DNA from 3 places in the Bacillus sp. TL12 genome. Region 1 is predicted to be linked to each of the others. Evidence: riboswitches for the same ligand, from Rfam matches in the RefSeq annotation. Region 1 holds a riboswitch; each other region holds the start of a gene.
What was found. Region 1 has a riboswitch for S-adenosylmethionine ahead of metK (methionine adenosyltransferase). Riboswitches for the same ligand answer to the same signal wherever they lie in the genome.
Positions count from the first base shown of each region.

Region 2: another riboswitch for S-adenosylmethionine. It lies ahead of LOK41_RS12670 (Na+/H+ antiporter NhaC family protein); the one in region 1 lies ahead of metK (methionine adenosyltransferase).
Region 3: another riboswitch for S-adenosylmethionine. It lies ahead of LOK41_RS16035 (methionine ABC transporter ATP-binding protein); the one in region 1 lies ahead of metK (methionine adenosyltransferase).

Region 1 covers NZ_JAJJBY010000002.1:112,526-118,290, reverse strand. Annotated here, with positions in the region: gene LOK41_RS02555 (hypothetical protein) at 116-352, shown strand; gene LOK41_RS02550 (hypothetical protein) at 375-554, shown strand; gene metK (methionine adenosyltransferase) at 712-1,911, opposite strand; SAM riboswitch class I at 2,078-2,199, opposite strand; gene pckA (phosphoenolpyruvate carboxykinase (ATP)) at 2,570-4,156, shown strand; gene LOK41_RS02535 (ATP synthase subunit I) at 4,652-5,023, opposite strand; gene LOK41_RS02530 (hypothetical protein) at 5,542-5,763, shown strand.
Region 2 covers NZ_JAJJBY010000011.1:54,167-59,931, reverse strand. Annotated here, with positions in the region: gene LOK41_RS12690 (sensor histidine kinase) at 1-6, opposite strand, end outside; gene liaF (cell wall-active antibiotics response protein LiaF) at 6-746, opposite strand; gene LOK41_RS12680 (PspA/IM30 family protein) at 853-1,515, opposite strand; gene LOK41_RS12675 (lmo0954 family membrane protein) at 1,560-1,916, opposite strand; gene LOK41_RS12670 (Na+/H+ antiporter NhaC family protein) at 2,084-3,400, opposite strand; SAM riboswitch class I at 3,496-3,600, opposite strand; gene LOK41_RS12665 (ribonuclease FAU-1 family protein) at 3,747-4,268, opposite strand; gene gltP (glutamate/aspartate:proton symporter GltP) at 4,336-5,607, opposite strand.
Region 3 covers NZ_JAJJBY010000016.1:33,487-39,251, reverse strand. Annotated here, with positions in the region: gene LOK41_RS16055 (ArsA family ATPase) at 1-63, shown strand, start outside; gene LOK41_RS16050 (DUF3926 domain-containing protein) at 56-250, shown strand; gene LOK41_RS16045 (MetQ/NlpA family ABC transporter substrate-binding protein) at 472-1,311, opposite strand; gene LOK41_RS16040 (methionine ABC transporter permease) at 1,333-1,998, opposite strand; gene LOK41_RS16035 (methionine ABC transporter ATP-binding protein) at 1,988-3,007, opposite strand; SAM riboswitch class I at 3,129-3,233, opposite strand; gene LOK41_RS16030 (cysteine hydrolase family protein) at 3,568-4,125, shown strand; gene pruA (L-glutamate gamma-semialdehyde dehydrogenase) at 4,367-5,765, opposite strand, start outside.

The DNA.
Region 1 (5,765 bases):
TATCGGATAGAAAATCTATCAAATATGAAGTACATCACACTTACATAATTATGTAGTGAACGGATAAAGCATTATGATACAATATTAGTATATATAACCATAAAAAGGGAGCTTTATGATTCGAGTGCTATTTAACACTATAAGGCGACATATGCCAATTATCCCATTTCTCATTCTTCTAAACCTTTGCCAACTCATTGCCTATGGATGGGATATCGATGTTTTAAAATTATCTGCCAAAATGTCAGATAGTTCTGACCACACATACTTAACAAGTACAGCAAGCCCTCTCGTACTCGCCTACTTATTTCAATGGACTTGGGATCGTTCGAAACAATCTGATACGAAATAATTTTTTCATAGGAGGTTTATCCATGGAACTTTATCAAAAACTCACAACCGTATTTATCCTTCTATTTGTCGCTTCCATCAGTGCCGGGATGGCGTTAAAGGATGCTGTTCCTTATTCAGCAATCGGTGGCTGGAGATTCGCGACGCTCTTTTTGCTATGCAGTGCATTTTGTGCTGAAAAAGCGCGTCAAAAGAAAGGTTGATGGCATTGTTTCGCAAAAAATCTACACTCTGCTTGGTTAGCTTCCTAAATTTGATTCCATAATTATGTGCAGTGGAATTAGCCAATCTACATGTAAATAGAAAATCCATACAATAAAAAAAGCTTTGCGCCTTCGCGCAAAGCTTTTTCTTCTTATATTATAGACCAGCTTGCTCTTTTAAAGCTGCCGCTTTGTCTGTACGTTCCCATGAAAGGTCTACATCAGTACGTCCGAAGTGGCCGTAAGCTGCTGTTTGTTTGTAAATTGGGCGACGTAAGTCTAACATTTTGATAATGCCAGCTGGGCGAAGATCGAAGTTGTTACGAACTAGTTCTACTAGTACTTCTTCAGATACTTTACCAGTGCCGAATGTATCAACTGAAATTGATACTGGTTGTGCTACACCGATTGCGTATGCAAGTTGTACTTCTGCTTTGTCAGCAAGACCAGCTGCTACGATGTTTTTCGCAACATAACGAGCTGCGTACGCTGCAGAACGGTCAACTTTTGTTGCATCTTTACCAGAGAATGCACCGCCGCCGTGACGAGCGTATCCACCGTAAGTATCAACGATAATTTTACGTCCTGTTAAACCAGCATCCCCTTGTGGTCCACCGATTACGAAGCGGCCAGTTGGGTTAATGAAGAATTTTGTTTCCTCATCCATTAATTCTGCTGGTACGACAGCTTTGATTACATGCTCTTTTAAGTCACGATCGATTTGTTCCCACGTAGCTTCTGGGTGATGCTGCGTTGAAATTACAATTGTATCGATGCGTACTGGTTTACCATTTTCATCATACTCAACTGTAACTTGCGTTTTACCGTCTGGACGTAAATATTCTAATGTTTCATCTTTACGTACTTCCGTTAAACGACGAGCTAATTTGTGAGCAAGTGAGATTGGAAGTGGCATTAATTCTTTTGTTTCATTACATGCGAAACCAAACATTAAACCTTGGTCCCCTGCACCGATTGCCTCAATCTCAGCGTCAGTCATTTGACCTTCACGTGCTTCTAACGCTTGGTCAACACCCATAGCGATGTCAGCAGATTGCTCATCGATAGATGTTAAAACTGCACAAGTTTCTGCATCGAATCCGTATTTTGCACGAGTGTAACCGATTCCTTGGATTGTTTCACGAACGATTTTTGGAATATCTACATAAGTAGAAGTCGTAATTTCCCCCGCTACCAATACTAAACCAGTTGTTACTGTTGTTTCACAAGCTACACGTGCGTTTGCGTCTTTTGCTAAGATCGCGTCTAAAATTGAATCAGAAATTTGGTCACAAATTTTATCTGGATGTCCTTCAGTTACAGACTCAGATGTGAACAGATGACGTTGTTTTGTCATGTGGTAAACCTCCCTACAGTAATTGTATATATTGTACGGAACTCATCCTTAATTTGCCACAAACTGCGACATTCATTTATTCTCCCACACAAGCATAAAGAAAAACCTTTCCTATTTATAGAGAAAAGGTTTAATTTGCTACTTGCATACTGCTTTTTGCCCTTCGCTCTTATCGTTCGAGACCTTTCGCCTCGCACAGGTTTTAGCACCTATTCACTTGTTTTTACCAATACAAGTGAGGTTGCCGGGCTTCATCGGGCCTGTCCCTCCGCCAGCTCGGGATAAGAGAGTATCCGTCCCAACCTATACTAAAGAAATGATATTCATTTGTCAATTAATATTCACATATTCCTACAAGTTTTTCGCATTTCTCCCCGCATTAACGGGCAGTAATATCCCACCCCAAAAAAATTTTGAAAGAACAAAGAAGATATATGTAATAACTGCCCGTAAATGCCCGATTGGTGAGGGCTAACCATCCGTGAAAAACATACGGATGGAAGTTTCACTTTATGTCGAATAAAATATTAATAGGAAAATTATACATTCACACAAACAAAAATAAATAAATAGTATACATTATTTATATGATTGTGTTATACTCTTGGTGGGGATTACGAGAAATATTTCATTAAAATGAAAAGGATGGTATATAAATATGAGTACTGTGAATGTCCAAATTGGATTACACGAATTACTGAACGGAAGCAATGCACAGGTTCAACTAAGCGTTCCACAATTAGTGGAAAAAGTACTAATGAGAAATGAAGGAAAATTAACTTCTACTGGTGCCGTCTCTGCTTCTACAGGAAAGTATACAGGACGTTCTCCTAAAGATAAATTTATTGTGAAAGAAGCATCGGTTGCAGATAAAATCGCTTGGGGATCTGTAAACCAACCGATTTCTGAAGAACATTTTAATAAATTATATACAAAAGTATTAGAATACTTAAAGGAAAAAGACGAATTATTCGTATTTAAAGGATTCGCTGGTGCTGATCGCAACTATCGTCTTCCATTACAAGTTATTAACGAATATGCATGGCACAATTTATTTGTACATCAATTATTTATTCGTCCAACTGAAGAAGAATTAGCAAATCATGAATCTGAATTCACAATTGTTTCTGCACCAAGCTTTAAAGCAGATCCAGAGATTGACGGCACAAACTCTGAAGCATTTATCATGGTTTCATTTGAAAAACGCATCGTATTAATCGGTGGTACGGAATACGCTGGAGAAATGAAAAAATCAATCTTCTCTATCATGAACTTCTTACTCCCAGAACAAGATATTTTATCTATGCACTGCTCTGCAAACGTAGGTGAAGAAGGCGATGTTGCTTTATTCTTCGGTTTATCTGGAACAGGTAAAACAACGCTATCTGCTGATCCACACCGTAAATTAATTGGTGACGATGAACACGGTTGGTCTGATAATGGCGTATTCAATATTGAAGGCGGTTGCTACGCGAAATGTATTAACCTTTCTCATGAGAAAGAGCCTCAAATTTTTGATGCAATTACATTTGGATCAGTGCTTGAGAATGTTGTAATTGATAATCAAACACGTATTGCAGATTATAATGATACTACATTAACAGAAAATACACGTGCTGCATACCCAATTGATGCGATTGATAATATCGTAGTACCAAGTGTTGCAGGACATCCAAATACAATTATTTTCTTAACTGCTGATGCATCTGGAGTATTACCTCCAATCAGTAAATTAAATAAAGAGCAAGCTATGTACCATTTCTTAAGCGGTTACACTAGTAAATTAGCTGGAACTGAGCGCGGCGTAACATCTCCGCAAGCAACATTCTCAACTTGCTTCGGTTCTCCATTCTTACCACTTGATGCATCTCGCTATGCTGAAATGCTTGGTGAAAAGATTGAGAAACATGATGCGAAAGTATTCTTAGTAAACACTGGCTGGACTGGCGGCGAATACGGCGTTGGAAAACGTATGAACTTAGGTTACACTCGCGCAATGGTACAATCAGCATTAAACGGCGAGCTTGATAAAGCTGAAACAGCGAAACATGACATCTTCGGTCTTGAAGTACCACATCATGTACCAGGTGTACCTGATGAAGTATTAATGCCTGAACAAACATGGGCTGATAAAGCAGCTTACAAAGCAAAAGCAATCGAACTTGCAAATGAATTCAAAGAAAACTTCAAGAAATTCGAGAATGTTTCTGAAGATATTATCAAATTGGGCGGTCCAATCGCTTAATTTAAACCTTTACTGTCTGAATGACCTTTACTCATATGAATAAGCATGTTGTAACCTAAAAGGATCGCGTACTCACCGACAAAACCCATGCGACTTTGCTGGTTACACATACTTACAATAAAAAAGAAGCTTACGATAAAAACGTAAGCTTCTTTCTTTTACTTTCGTGGTACTCCTAATGCAAACTTCCTACCCACTTGCTCCCTTTGCTTTAACACACGGCATGGAGCAAAAAAAGCATTGACCGCTTCTACACATCGCCGGACGCTCTCTCCCTACTCAAAAAGAAAAGGAGTATACCAGGAGGGGAAATTTATATATTTTGATTTCCCAACATACACATCACGGCTTCAAAAATAAAAGTGGATTTCCCTCTCACTTGCTCCCTTTGTTTTCACACACGGCATGGGGCGAAAAATGGCACTGACCGCTTCTATCCATGGTCGGACGCTCTCTCCCACCTAAAAGAAAAGTTTTTTTGGTTTTTGTACTTATCTATTTCCTCGCATCTTTCATGCTGTAATACCCTAAATTAATAACAATTAAGAAATAACCACCCATAATTCCAACAGCAAACGCCCACATAACCATATGATGTTCAATCTCATACATAATAATTGCACCGAGAATTGCCGCTGCAAAGCGATTAATCATACCAAGTGTTGGTGCTTTACTCTTTTTTACAATACTATCTCCAAGCTTTTCGATACGTCTTCCTAAAATCCAAACACAATACATACTAACGAGTAAACCAATCCCTACACCTAAAAAGTGAGCAGAAAAAGGTGTCATCGCCCATCCTAATGGCATTGCGCCTAGCAAATAATACATTTGAATTTTAAATGACCTTAATGACATACTAATCATGTAGTTCTCCTTTATCATCTTATTTACATATCATCAGACTTTACCCCGCATTAACGGGCAGTAAGTCTCCCACCTCAAAATTCAGCAAAAACAAGGAAGCTAGGTAGGGGATCAATCCTCCCCACTGATTAAAGTTTCACTTTATCTGTTACATTTAAAAGAAAAACAACATAAACACTACACTTATGTTGTTAAAATATTTTTCAGAAATAATATTATACAAGATTTCTAGTTTGAAGACAGACGCAATTTATGACTTTTTTTCAAACATTTTTTCATAGATTTACAAAAAAGTGATATCAATCTATAAACATATGGATATGATGTATATATACACGTTTTAGTTTTTCAACATATAAACCACGGCCTCGGAAACATAAAGAGACCTCTACTCGTTCCCTCTTTCTGTTCTCACATGGCATGGGGGCGAAAAATGGCACTGACCGCTTCTATCCATGAGGGGATTCTCTCTCCCATCTAAAAAGAAAGCTTTTAATATCTTTTAAAGGAGGCCTCCCATGATTTATTTTTTAATGGCTCTCATCCACCTCATTATCCCTGCACTTATAGGACTCTCGTTATATTGGTACACAAAAAAACATAGCATTTTCTATGCTGTCCTCGGTGTCCTTCTCCCTGGTATTATTCTCATTGCGCTGTTTCGCATACCTTTTCTCAACTTACTTCCACTTATTACTGCTATTTTGTTCCTTATATTTCTGCCCAAAATAAAAAAATAGGA
Region 2 (5,765 bases), on a different contig from region 1:
TTTCATTATACTTTCCTCACTTCCGTATCGCCTACGACAAGCGAAGAAATAATTTTAATACGGCGTGGAGCTTCTTTGTACTGTTCTGTCTTAAACGTAACATTTCGATTAAAACCTGTTTCTTCATGCCCCGGAAGTAAAACTCTTCCCATGATGACAGAATGATTTAAAGATAGCTCAATATCATATGGAACATACAAACGAATGTTACCAATAACGCCACGAATAACAATGACCGTTTCCCCTTCTGGAATCATCGCCGTCGTCAAATCAATTTCAACATCACCGACTCCATACTGGACATTAATATCTTCTAACTCATAAATGTGGTCCATCATTCTTATGTTCCCAAGCATTATGTTCTTAAGATATGGTTCTGTTCGATAGATTTGTTTTTCTTCATCTATATATCCTTTTTCCTTAATTTCCACCTTTACAGTTTTTGGCTTTTGCTGTCCTTGAATAAGCTGATAACCGATGAAGGCTAAGCAAGCAAATACAACGAGTACGAAGGCCGCTGATGAAAACAGGAAGAATAAAAAAACAATCCCTCCGACAAATAAAAACACATTCCCTCTCACATATCGATTCTTTTTCCGATAATATCTCCCGAACATAATCATAATAAATGCAAAGATAAGAGCACCTGGTTCAAAATGTCCGAGAACCATATCAAGAAAAAGACCAAATCCAAATATGATGAGGAGCATCCCCACTAGTTGTGATTTAGAAAATTGTTTCTTCATTTCAGCTCCCCCTTCTTGTTACATATAAATAGAAGAAAAAGGTATTGCTTTCCAACACCTTTTCTTCTATCACTATATCATAAGCTCGTTTTATAATATACTACAATTATTTTATTACTTCTTTGTCTAAAGATACTTCATTTTTTTCTTTCATTTCGCGTTCCAGTTTTGCAATTTTCATATCAAATGTATCACGCTCATGCTCTTCATTCATGCGAAGCTCTAAATCACGAATGTGATCTTCAATTTCTTCAAATCGTAAGAACGGATTATTCTCATCCATTTTATGAAAAGCCGTATTCATGCGACGGTTGGCATGAGCCATATTTTCGCGAGCCATTAATTCCATACGCTTTGCATTCATTTCTTTTAACTTATTCTTCATTTTAGAAAGGCGACGTTCTAACTCATCAATTTGTTCCAATACACCTGCATACATTTCCTCTAGACGAGCGACTTGCCCTTCATAATATGCAACTTCTTCTAATGCACGTTCATGTAGTTGCATTTCCCCTGCTTCTTGTGCGATTATCGCCTGCTTTGATCTCTTATTTACGAAATAACGAGCCTGCTCAAGTTCACGAGCAAAGTTAGATTTTAATGTTTTATGGCGCTGAATTAATTTTTCAATTTTTGTTACTTCACGCTCACTATCGCGTAAATATTGATTTAACATAGCGATTGGATTTTTTCTTTCTTTTTCATCTAAAACATTATGAAAATCTGCTAAAATTGCATCACGTACACGCCCGAATAAAGATTGTTTCATTATAATCTTCCTCTCTTTTACTTTATGATTTAAATTGTTTTATATTAGTTTTTCATTAACTTGTTCCACTCATCTTCAAAGTTGCTATATGGTTTAGATCCTTCTGAAGCGGAATCAACTACTGCATCTTTATCTTTTTTCCACTCACGGTATCCATAGTATAGTACTACTAATGCTGCGATACCGATTAACGCTGGAGAATGGGAAAGAGCAATTGACAATCCGATTAAACCGATAATACCCCAAGCTAACTTTCCAAAAAATGATTGTGCTCGCACAAATGATTTATAGCTCCAGTACACAATTCCTGCTCCAATTGCAAATCCTACAATACCAGCAAGACTACCAAGAGCAATTAAAGCCAAAATACCAGCTGCGATAAACGCTAAAAATTGTTTCATCTTGTGCTCGCCTCCCTTCGATTTGATACTCTTATCTTAACTATTTTTTCATTTTTCCATAACGAGCTTAAGAACCGTTTTCTAATCAGACTTAAGACCTATTCCAAGTCAGTCTTATATTAAGGTAAATATAAAAAAGGATGCCTCGTATAAAGCATCCTTTTTCTTTATGCTGTTTTATGATATTGCTTTTTTTCCGCTACTTTTGAAAACTTTGGAAAACCAATTAAAATAGAAACTATACCGCATACCCCAACTAAGATTGGATAAAACGCATATGGTAACAATTCAACAGGTGACAATGCTGCAAATCCTGCTGCCGTTAACATTTGAGCACCATATGGAACTAATCCTTGTATGCAACATGAAAAAAGATCTAACACACTTGCTGATTTTCGTGGATCAATTTCATATTGATCAGCAATATTTTTTGCAAGCGGACCAGTAAATATAATAGAAATTGTGTTATTCGCTGTACAAATATTCGTCAGACTAACTAAACTAGCGATTCCGAATTCTGCACCTTTTTTCGAACGAATATTACGTGTTAATGTATTCATTAAATATTGAATACCACCATTATATTGAATGATTTCAACCATTCCACCGATTAAAATTGCCAGTAATACAAGCTCCATCATTCCATTTATCCCTGTTGTAACACTTTTAAAGAAGCTAGCTAATGTATAGCTTCCATCAATAAGACCAATAAAACCGGCTAGAACTGTTCCGCCTGCTAACACAACGAGCACATTCCATCCAAGTAAAGCTGTGATAAGCACAACCGCATACGGCAATATTTTCACCCAATCAAATGTGTGAGCTTTGATTTCCGTATGATTTCCTAATGTAAGGAAAACCAATACTATAATTGTAATAATTGCGGCTGGTAAAACAATTAAAAAGTTTGTTTTAAACTTATCTTTCATTTCCGTACCTTGTGAACGAACAGCTGCAATTGTCGTGTCAGAAATAAACGATAGATTATCACCAAACATCGCTCCGCCAACAACAGTTGCCATCGTTAACGCAATAGAAATATCTGTTTGCTGGCTAATCCCGACTGCAATTGGTGCTATCGCTGCAATAGTCCCCATCGAAGTTCCCATTGCTAGTGAAATAAAAGCACCTATAACAAAAATTCCCGCAACAATGAACCCTTGCGGTAAAATAGATAGCGCTAAATTAACTGTAGAGTCAACTCCGCCCATTCCTTTTGCTGTTTCAGAAAACGCACCAGCAAGTACAAAAATCAACACCATAATCATAATATCCGGATTACCAGCCCCTTTGGCAAACCGTTCTACTTTTGATGTAAAGCTTTCTTTCCTGTTCATCACTAATGCAGTCCCTACAGCAATTAAAATAGCGACAAGTATCGGCAATTTATAAAAATCCCCTGTAATAATTCCAGAACCAATAAATAGCGCTAAGAATATTCCAAGCGGTAATAATGCTAAGCCATTCCCTTTCGTTTGTTTCAAAATAACATCTCTCCCTAGTTCTAAAACCTTTTCTATCTCATAACAAAAGACCTCTTCCGAAAAGAAGAGGTCTTATATACTTATAAGAAACACTCTCCTCATCTGTCAAGCACATGCTTGCTGGATTTGGCACAGCACTCTATTATGAGTCCGCTGCCGAGGCATCGTAGGGCCAGTCCCTCCGCCTCTCTTTATAAGAAGGTTTCATATTTTATTTTTAATAATAATTTCTTCCCTAACTTTACTCGCTTACAAATCAAAAGTCAATTATTATTTGTATGAAAATAATTGGTATTTTTTGATATTTATAAAAAATTACGAATAAATCCGCATAACGAAAAGAAAATCAACATTTTAACTTTCGAATTTCTTTTTCTAAAATTGTAATCCAAGGAAACTTGTCCTTTCCAATTACTTCGATAAGCCATTTTGCTGTATCCCACGCTTCATTATATTCCTCTTTAGAAATAGCTCCATCTATATAAGCCTCTTCTAATTCATCTTCATCCAACAAATATACATCACCATTCGGTAATAGCACTACATCTAAATATAAATCATCAAAATACGGCATACCTCGTTCATCTATTTTATATTTTTTCGCCACATCAATATAATACTGTACTAATTCCTTTTTTTCATTTAACATAGCTGTAATCGCAAAGTTCTTATCACTAATAAAATACTGCACCCATATATATCCATCATTTACAATACAAAGTTTTTGGTTGTTATATTGCTTGTAACTGGGCTCTTTCACTTTTTGCATACACAGCACACCTAACATCCCTTGCTCAATTGTCTTCACTTCATATGTTTTCTCTATCAACCGTTCCCAAGTAGAGCCATCGCCATATTTTCGTTTCATTATTCTTTAACTCCTTTTCTATACAAAAAAGCCCCCACATCTTATGCGAGGGCTCTGCCAATAGCTATTAAGCTGCCTGTTTTTCGGAAAGCTCTTTTAGATAAGCTTGTCCTTTTGCATCGTCATATTGACCTTCCCACTTAGACATAACAACAGCTGCTAAAGAGTTACCCACTACGTTAACTGCCGTACGTGCCATATCTAAAATGCGGTCAATACCTGCGATAAATGCTAATCCTTCTGCCGGAATACCTACTGTACCTAATGTTGCTAATAATACAACAAATGATACACCCGGTACACCTGCAATCCCTTTAGATGTAACCATTAATACAAGCAATAATGTAATTTGCTGCGTAAGAGATAAATCAATACCATACATTTGCGCTAAGAAAATCGCTGCAATAGCTTGATATAACGTAGATCCATCTAAGTTAAATGAATAACCTGTTGGAATAACGAAAGATGTAATTGCTTTCGGACAACCGAACTTCTCCATTTTCTCCATGATTTTCGGTAAAACCGTTTCTGAGCTTGCAGTAGAATACGCTAAAATAAGCTCGTCTTTTAAGATCTTAAAGAATTGGAAAATGTTAATACCAAATATTTTCGCTGTAAGTCCTAATACTACTACCACGAAGAAAATCATGGATCCGTAAACAACAATCACTAGTTTACCTAATGGAATTAATGAAGCAAGACCAAATTTAGAAACCGTTACACCAATTAAAGCGAATACACCAAACGGCGCGAATTTCATAACTTGGTTTGTTACATAAAACATTGAATCCGCTACACCTTGGAAAAATTGAAGAACCGGTCTTCCTCTTTCACCGATTGCTGCAATCCCTAAACCAAATAGTACAGAGAAGAAAATAATAGCAAGCATATCACCTTTTGCTAATGATTCTACAATATTTGTCGGAACAATGTTTACAAATGTATCCGCAAAAGAGTGACTCTGCACTTGCTCTGTCGTTTGCGTATATTTAGAAATATCTGTCTTCGTTAACTCATCCATATTTACGCCTTTTCCTGGTTGGAAAATATTCGCTACCAGTAGACCAACAACAATTGCAACTGTTGTAATAATTTCAAAATAAAGAATTGTCTTTCCGCCTAATCGTCCTAGCTTTTTCACATCACCAACGCCAGCAACACCAACAACGATGCTCGCTACGACAATCGGTACAACAATCATTTTAATTAATCGGATGAAAATATCACCAATTGGTTGTAAGTATCCTGCAACTGCTGCATTGCCATAAAAAATCGCCCCTACTGCAATACCAAGCGCAAGTCCTATTAAAATTTGCCATGCAAGTCCTATCCTTTTCATACTTGCTGCAACCCCCTTCTTAGATACTCTAACTCTGCATTTCTCTTTTTCTATAAAACTAAGAAATTAAGAGTATTACATATTATTCGACAATTCACTACATTTTTGTCCCTGTTAAAAATGATAAATCAAAAAATGAAATCTGACAACAAAATAAG
Region 3 (5,765 bases), on a different contig from region 1:
CAAGGAGCGAAATTTGAAGGGGATGTACTAAACATTCGTTTTGGAGGTGTGGTTCATGCGTGAAGAGTTATTAAGAAAAGTCATTCGGACAAAAATAGAGGTTGGGATGCATCTCATAAATGAACTACCTACTCCCTTTGGACAACAAGCTAAAAAAGTGATAAATATTTTACAAGAAGAACTCTCTTCTTGTATACAGGAAAAGAAACAACCGACAGAAAAATCATTAAAACGTATCACAATTGAATAATTACAGTAAAAATAAGAAACCTCTTTTCAGTTAGTTTCTTTACTTGATCAAATAAAAAGGACCAGAAAAACTCCTGGTCCTTTACTCTACCTAACAGACATTGGATTTTATATGATACAGAATTGGAAGGTACAAAATTAGGGTATCGGCCGTTAGGCATGGTATATGTTGAACGAGCTAACAGCGGAGGGGTTCCTACTGTTAGTTCGTTAAACCCGATGTTATTTTACGATTTTCTCTAACTCCTCAAATGAAAGATCTACTGAAATTGCACCATCTTTTGTGTCTTTCTTAATGGCATCTGTTACTTCTTTTGAATGGTACAATTCAATCACTTTTTTAATCGTTGGATCATTTTTATCTTTCGTGCGAGCTGCGAAAATATTAATATATGGTTTCGCATTCTCGTTTTTTGGATCTTCTAAGAAAATAGGATCTTTCGTTGGGTTTAAGCCAGCTTGACCCGCAACGCCGTTATTAATAACGGAAGCTGCTACATCTTTTAATACACGTGGTGTTTGCTGCGCAACAACTGGTGTAATTTTTAATTTCTTTGGATTTTCTGCGATACCACTTGGGTCACCAAATAGTCCAAAATCTTTTTTCAATTTTAATAAACCAGCTGCATCAAGAAGTTTTAATGCACGCGCTTGGTTCGTTGGATCATTAGGAATGGCAATTTCTGAACCAGATGGAATTTCACTTGGTTTTTTATATTTCTCAGAGAATAATCCCATTGGTGCAATTTGAGTTGTTCCAACAGCTGTAATATCTAACTTATGTTCCTTTTTAAACTGTTCTAAAAAGGCAATATGTTGAAATGAGTTCAATTCGATATCACCATCAGCTAACGCCTTGTTTGGTGTTGTATAATCCGAAAACTCTACAAGTTTAACTTTAATTCCTTCTTTTTCAGCTTTCTTCTGAAGAATCGGCCAAGCTTCACCATCTGTTCCTGTTATACCGACGCGAACCACCTTCTCTTTTGCATCAGCCCCGCAACCGCTTAATACTGACGCACTAACCAACGCTGATAATGCAAATGCTAATATCTTTCTCATTTTCTTTTCCTCTCTTCCTTCTTATGATCTACGTAAAAATACTTTTGCGAAATAATTTCCTAAGTTTTGCGCAATTTGTACAAGAATAATAAGTAATACAACTGTCACGAACATAACGGATGTATCGAAGCGTTGATAGCCGTATGTCATTGCTAAATCACCAAGGCCGCCACCGCCGACAAGACCAGCAACTGCCGAAAATTCAATTAAACCAACTGTCATAAATGTAACCCCTAAAATTAATGGTGCTAATGCTTCTGGAACAAGAATTTCAAATACAATTCTTAGTGGTGATGCTCCCATCGCTTGAGCTGCCTCAATCACTCCTTTTGGAACGGAAACAAGATTTGTTTCGACCATTCTTGCAATCCCAATTGAGGCAACAAGTGTCATTGGAAAGATTGCTGCCGCTGTTCCAATTGTTGTTCCAATAATCGAACGTGTTAAAGGACTTAACGCTACTAAAAAGATAATGAATGGAATTGGACGAATCGTATTAATAACAATATTAAGAATGGAAAAGACCAGTTTGTTTTCTAAAAAGTTCCCTTTTCTTGTTACATATAACAGTAAACCTAGAGGTATACCGAGTATTGTAGCAAATATAAGGGTTACAATTACCATTAAGAGGGTATCCCCTGTCGCATCTAAAATGCGGGGCCAAAATATACTCCAATCAACTCGCATGACCTTCAACCTCCTTCAGTACTACTTGCAGTCTTAGATGTTGCAATGCCTTTTGAATTTCTTTCTGCTCACCTTGTAGTTCTACAAGAAGATTTCCAAATAAAATACCTTGCAGTTCAATAATATTTCCATAGAGCACATTTACATCTACATTATAATTTTTAGCAATATACGATAATAATGGCTGTCCGGTCTCTTCACCTGTAAATGTTAAGCGGTAAATCTGTCCACCATTTTGGATTTTCGCTAGAATACTTTCTGGTAAGTGATCGTTAACAACTAAACGAACAAAATTTTGCGTCGTCTTTGTTTTAGGTTTAGTAAAGACATCAAATAATGTTCCTTCTTCAATTACTCTTCCTTTTTCCATAACAGCTACACGGTGACAAATTTCTTTCACAACCTGCATTTCGTGTGTAATAAGGAGTATTGTTAAATTGTATTCCTTGTTTACTTTCTTTAATAGATTCAAAATCTCTGCCGTTGTTTCAGGATCTAGTGCTGATGTTGCTTCATCACAAATGAGAATATCTGGTGATGTAGCAAGTGCTCTTGCAATCCCTACGCGTTGCTTCTGACCACCTGAAAGCTGCTCTGGATAATAGTTTGCTTTATCTTCTAGTCCAACAAACTTTAGCAATTCATTTACTCGGTCTTTTATCTCATTCTTTGGCAATTTCGCTAATTTCAATGGATAAGCAATATTCCCAAATACTGTTCTCGAATTAAATAGATTAAAACTCTGAAAAATCATTCCGATTCTTTGTCTCAGTTTTCGTAATTCTTTCGTTGTTAACGATGTAATATCTTTCTCATCTATTGAGATTGTTCCCGATGTTGGTCGTTCTAACATATTCACTAAACGTAACAATGTACTCTTTCCAGCTCCACTGAAGCCGATAATGCCAAATATCTCACCCTTTTCAACCGATAAGGTTACATCTTCAACAGCGTAAACTGGTTGACCACCTGATTCATATACTTTACTTACATTTTCAAAAGAAATCATTACTTTCCCCTCCTATATGCTGTAATAACTTGAAGCAGAGCTTTGAGGTAAAATAAAAAATGCCCTCCTTCTTATCCGTAATAAAAATAAGAAGAAGAGCATTTATATACTCATTCACATCTTCTCATCTTCCAAGCCTCTAAGAGCTTGCTGGAATTAGCACGGTATTCAAAAACCCGTTGCTGAGGTATCATAGGGCCAGTCCCTCCACCTCTCTGGATAAGAGTGTATCGATTTAATTGTCATTTAATTAAGTTTTATTATAAGACTCCGAAAAACAAGAGTCAATAAAACATTCTAAAATATATTAATTATTTTTCTATTAAAATTTTCGAATAAAAGAAAATTTCTTTTTTATCCCGCATGAATAGGGAGTAATACTCCCACCTCAAAATTCAGCGAAGCAAAGAAGTTAAGTATGGAATGAAGCTCCCACCCACTGATCAAAGTTTAACTTTATGTAAAATTCTTCTTCGTCTACTTTTTCAAAAAGGAAAATATCCGCTGCTAATTGAATAACATTACATGAATACGAAACAAAATGGAGGCCGATAACTGATATGAAAACAGCCCTTTTACTCGTTGATATTCAAAATGATTATTTTCCAAATGGCAAAATGGAACTGCGCGGTACCGTTGAAGCTAGCGAGTATGCAAGTCAACTACTTCAGCATTTTCGAGAAGTGAATCAATCTATTTTTCATATCCAACATGTATCTATTAAAGAAAATGCTACTTTTTTTCTCCCTAACACAGAAGGCGTCCACATCCATGAGAATGTTCGCCCCTTAAAAAATGAAAAAGTTATTCTCAAACACTATCCAAACAGTTTTCGGGAAACGGACCTATTAGAGCAATTGCAAAACTTAGAAATTGAACATGTGATTATATGCGGGATGATGACTCATATGTGCATTGATGCTACAGTAAGAGCTGCTTTTGATTTCGGTTTTCGTTGCACTGTTGTGCATGATGCATGCGCAACAAAAGATCTCCTCTTTAAAAATGCTACGATTCCTGCTGTCTATATCCATAATACAATTTTAGCAAGTTTAAATGACATATATGCAGATGTCATGAGCACAGAAGAGTTTTTAAGTTTTAGAAACTCCATTTAAAAAATAAAAACACTACTTTCAGTGAGCAAAACCGAAAGTAGTGTCCTCTTGTCTAACCATAGATTTCCTTTCAAATTGTATTATACAGGAAATTCGAAAAATTAATACAGAAAAATATGACGAATGGATTATTTTTTCTGTTGGTTTTGTGTCTTTTCATCTTTAAAGAAATTTTCCCATCAATATCTTTCTTATATAAAAAAGACCTTCCCCATTACAGGAAGGCCTTTTCATCTATTTCTTATAAAGTTTCAGAAGTAGTTTTTCCTTGCATATGAAGTGCGATATAGTCAGGTCCACCAGCTTTAGAGTCTGTACCAGACATGTTAAAGCCACCAAATGGTTGGTAACCTACGATTGCACCAGTACATCCACGGTTGAAGTATAAGTTACCAACGTGGAAGTCTTCACGTGCTTTTTCGATATGTTCACGGTTATTAGAAACAACAGCTCCTGTTAAACCGTATTCTGTATTGTTTGCAATTGCAAGCGCATGATCAAAGTCCTTAGCTTTACAGAATGCTACTACTGGTCCGAAGATTTCTTCTTTCATTAAGCGAGCATCTTCCGCAACGTCAGCAACGATTGTTGGTTGGATGAACCAGCCTTTAGAGTCGTCTCCTTCGCCACCTGCTACGATTTTACCTTCTTCTTTACCAATCGCAACATAGCTCATTACTTTATCGAATGCAGCTTGGTCATTAACAGGACCCATGTTTGTACCTAGTTCAGCTGGGTTCGCAACTGTTAATTCTTTTGTTAATTCAACAGCACGATTTAATACGTGATCGTACACATCTTCGTGGATTACTGCACGAGAACACGCAGAACATTTTTGTCCTGAGAATCCAAATGCAGATGCAACGATAGATTTAGCAGCTAATTCAAGATCTGCTTCTTTATCAACAACGATTGTATCTTTACCGCCCATTTCAGCGATAACGCGTTTTAACCAAATTTGGCCTGGATTTACTTTTGCTGCACGCTCATAAATACGAATACCTACATCGCGTGATCCAGTGAAGCTAATGAAACGTGTACGAGGATGATCTACTAAGTAGTCACCAACTTCAGAACCACTACCTGGAACGAAGTTTACTACGCCAGCTGGTAAACCAGCTTCTTCTAACACTTCCATAAATTTCGCTGCTACTACAGGAGTTGTACTAGCTGGTTTTAGTAATACTGTGTTACCAGAAACTACTGCAGCTGTTGTCATACCCGCCATAATTGCGAATGGGAAGTTCCAAGGAGAAATGATAACACCTACTCCTAATGGAATGTAAGAGAAACGATTATATTCAATTGGACGGCTTTCTACTGGGATACCGTCTTTTAATTTTAACATTTGACGACCATAATATTCCATAAAGTCGATTGCTTCTGCTGTATCAGCATCCGCCTCATTCCATGGTTTACCTGCTTCTTTTACAAGAATAGCGGAGAACTCATGTTTTCTACGACGAACGATTGCTGCAGCGCGGAATAAAATGTCTGCACGCATTTCTGGTTTTGACTTTCTCCAAGTTTGGAATGTTTCATCCGCCACTTGCATCGCTTTTTCAGCTAATTCACGGCTTGCTTTTGAAACACTACCCACAACTTCTTCTTTATTTGCAGGGTTTACAGAAACGATTTTC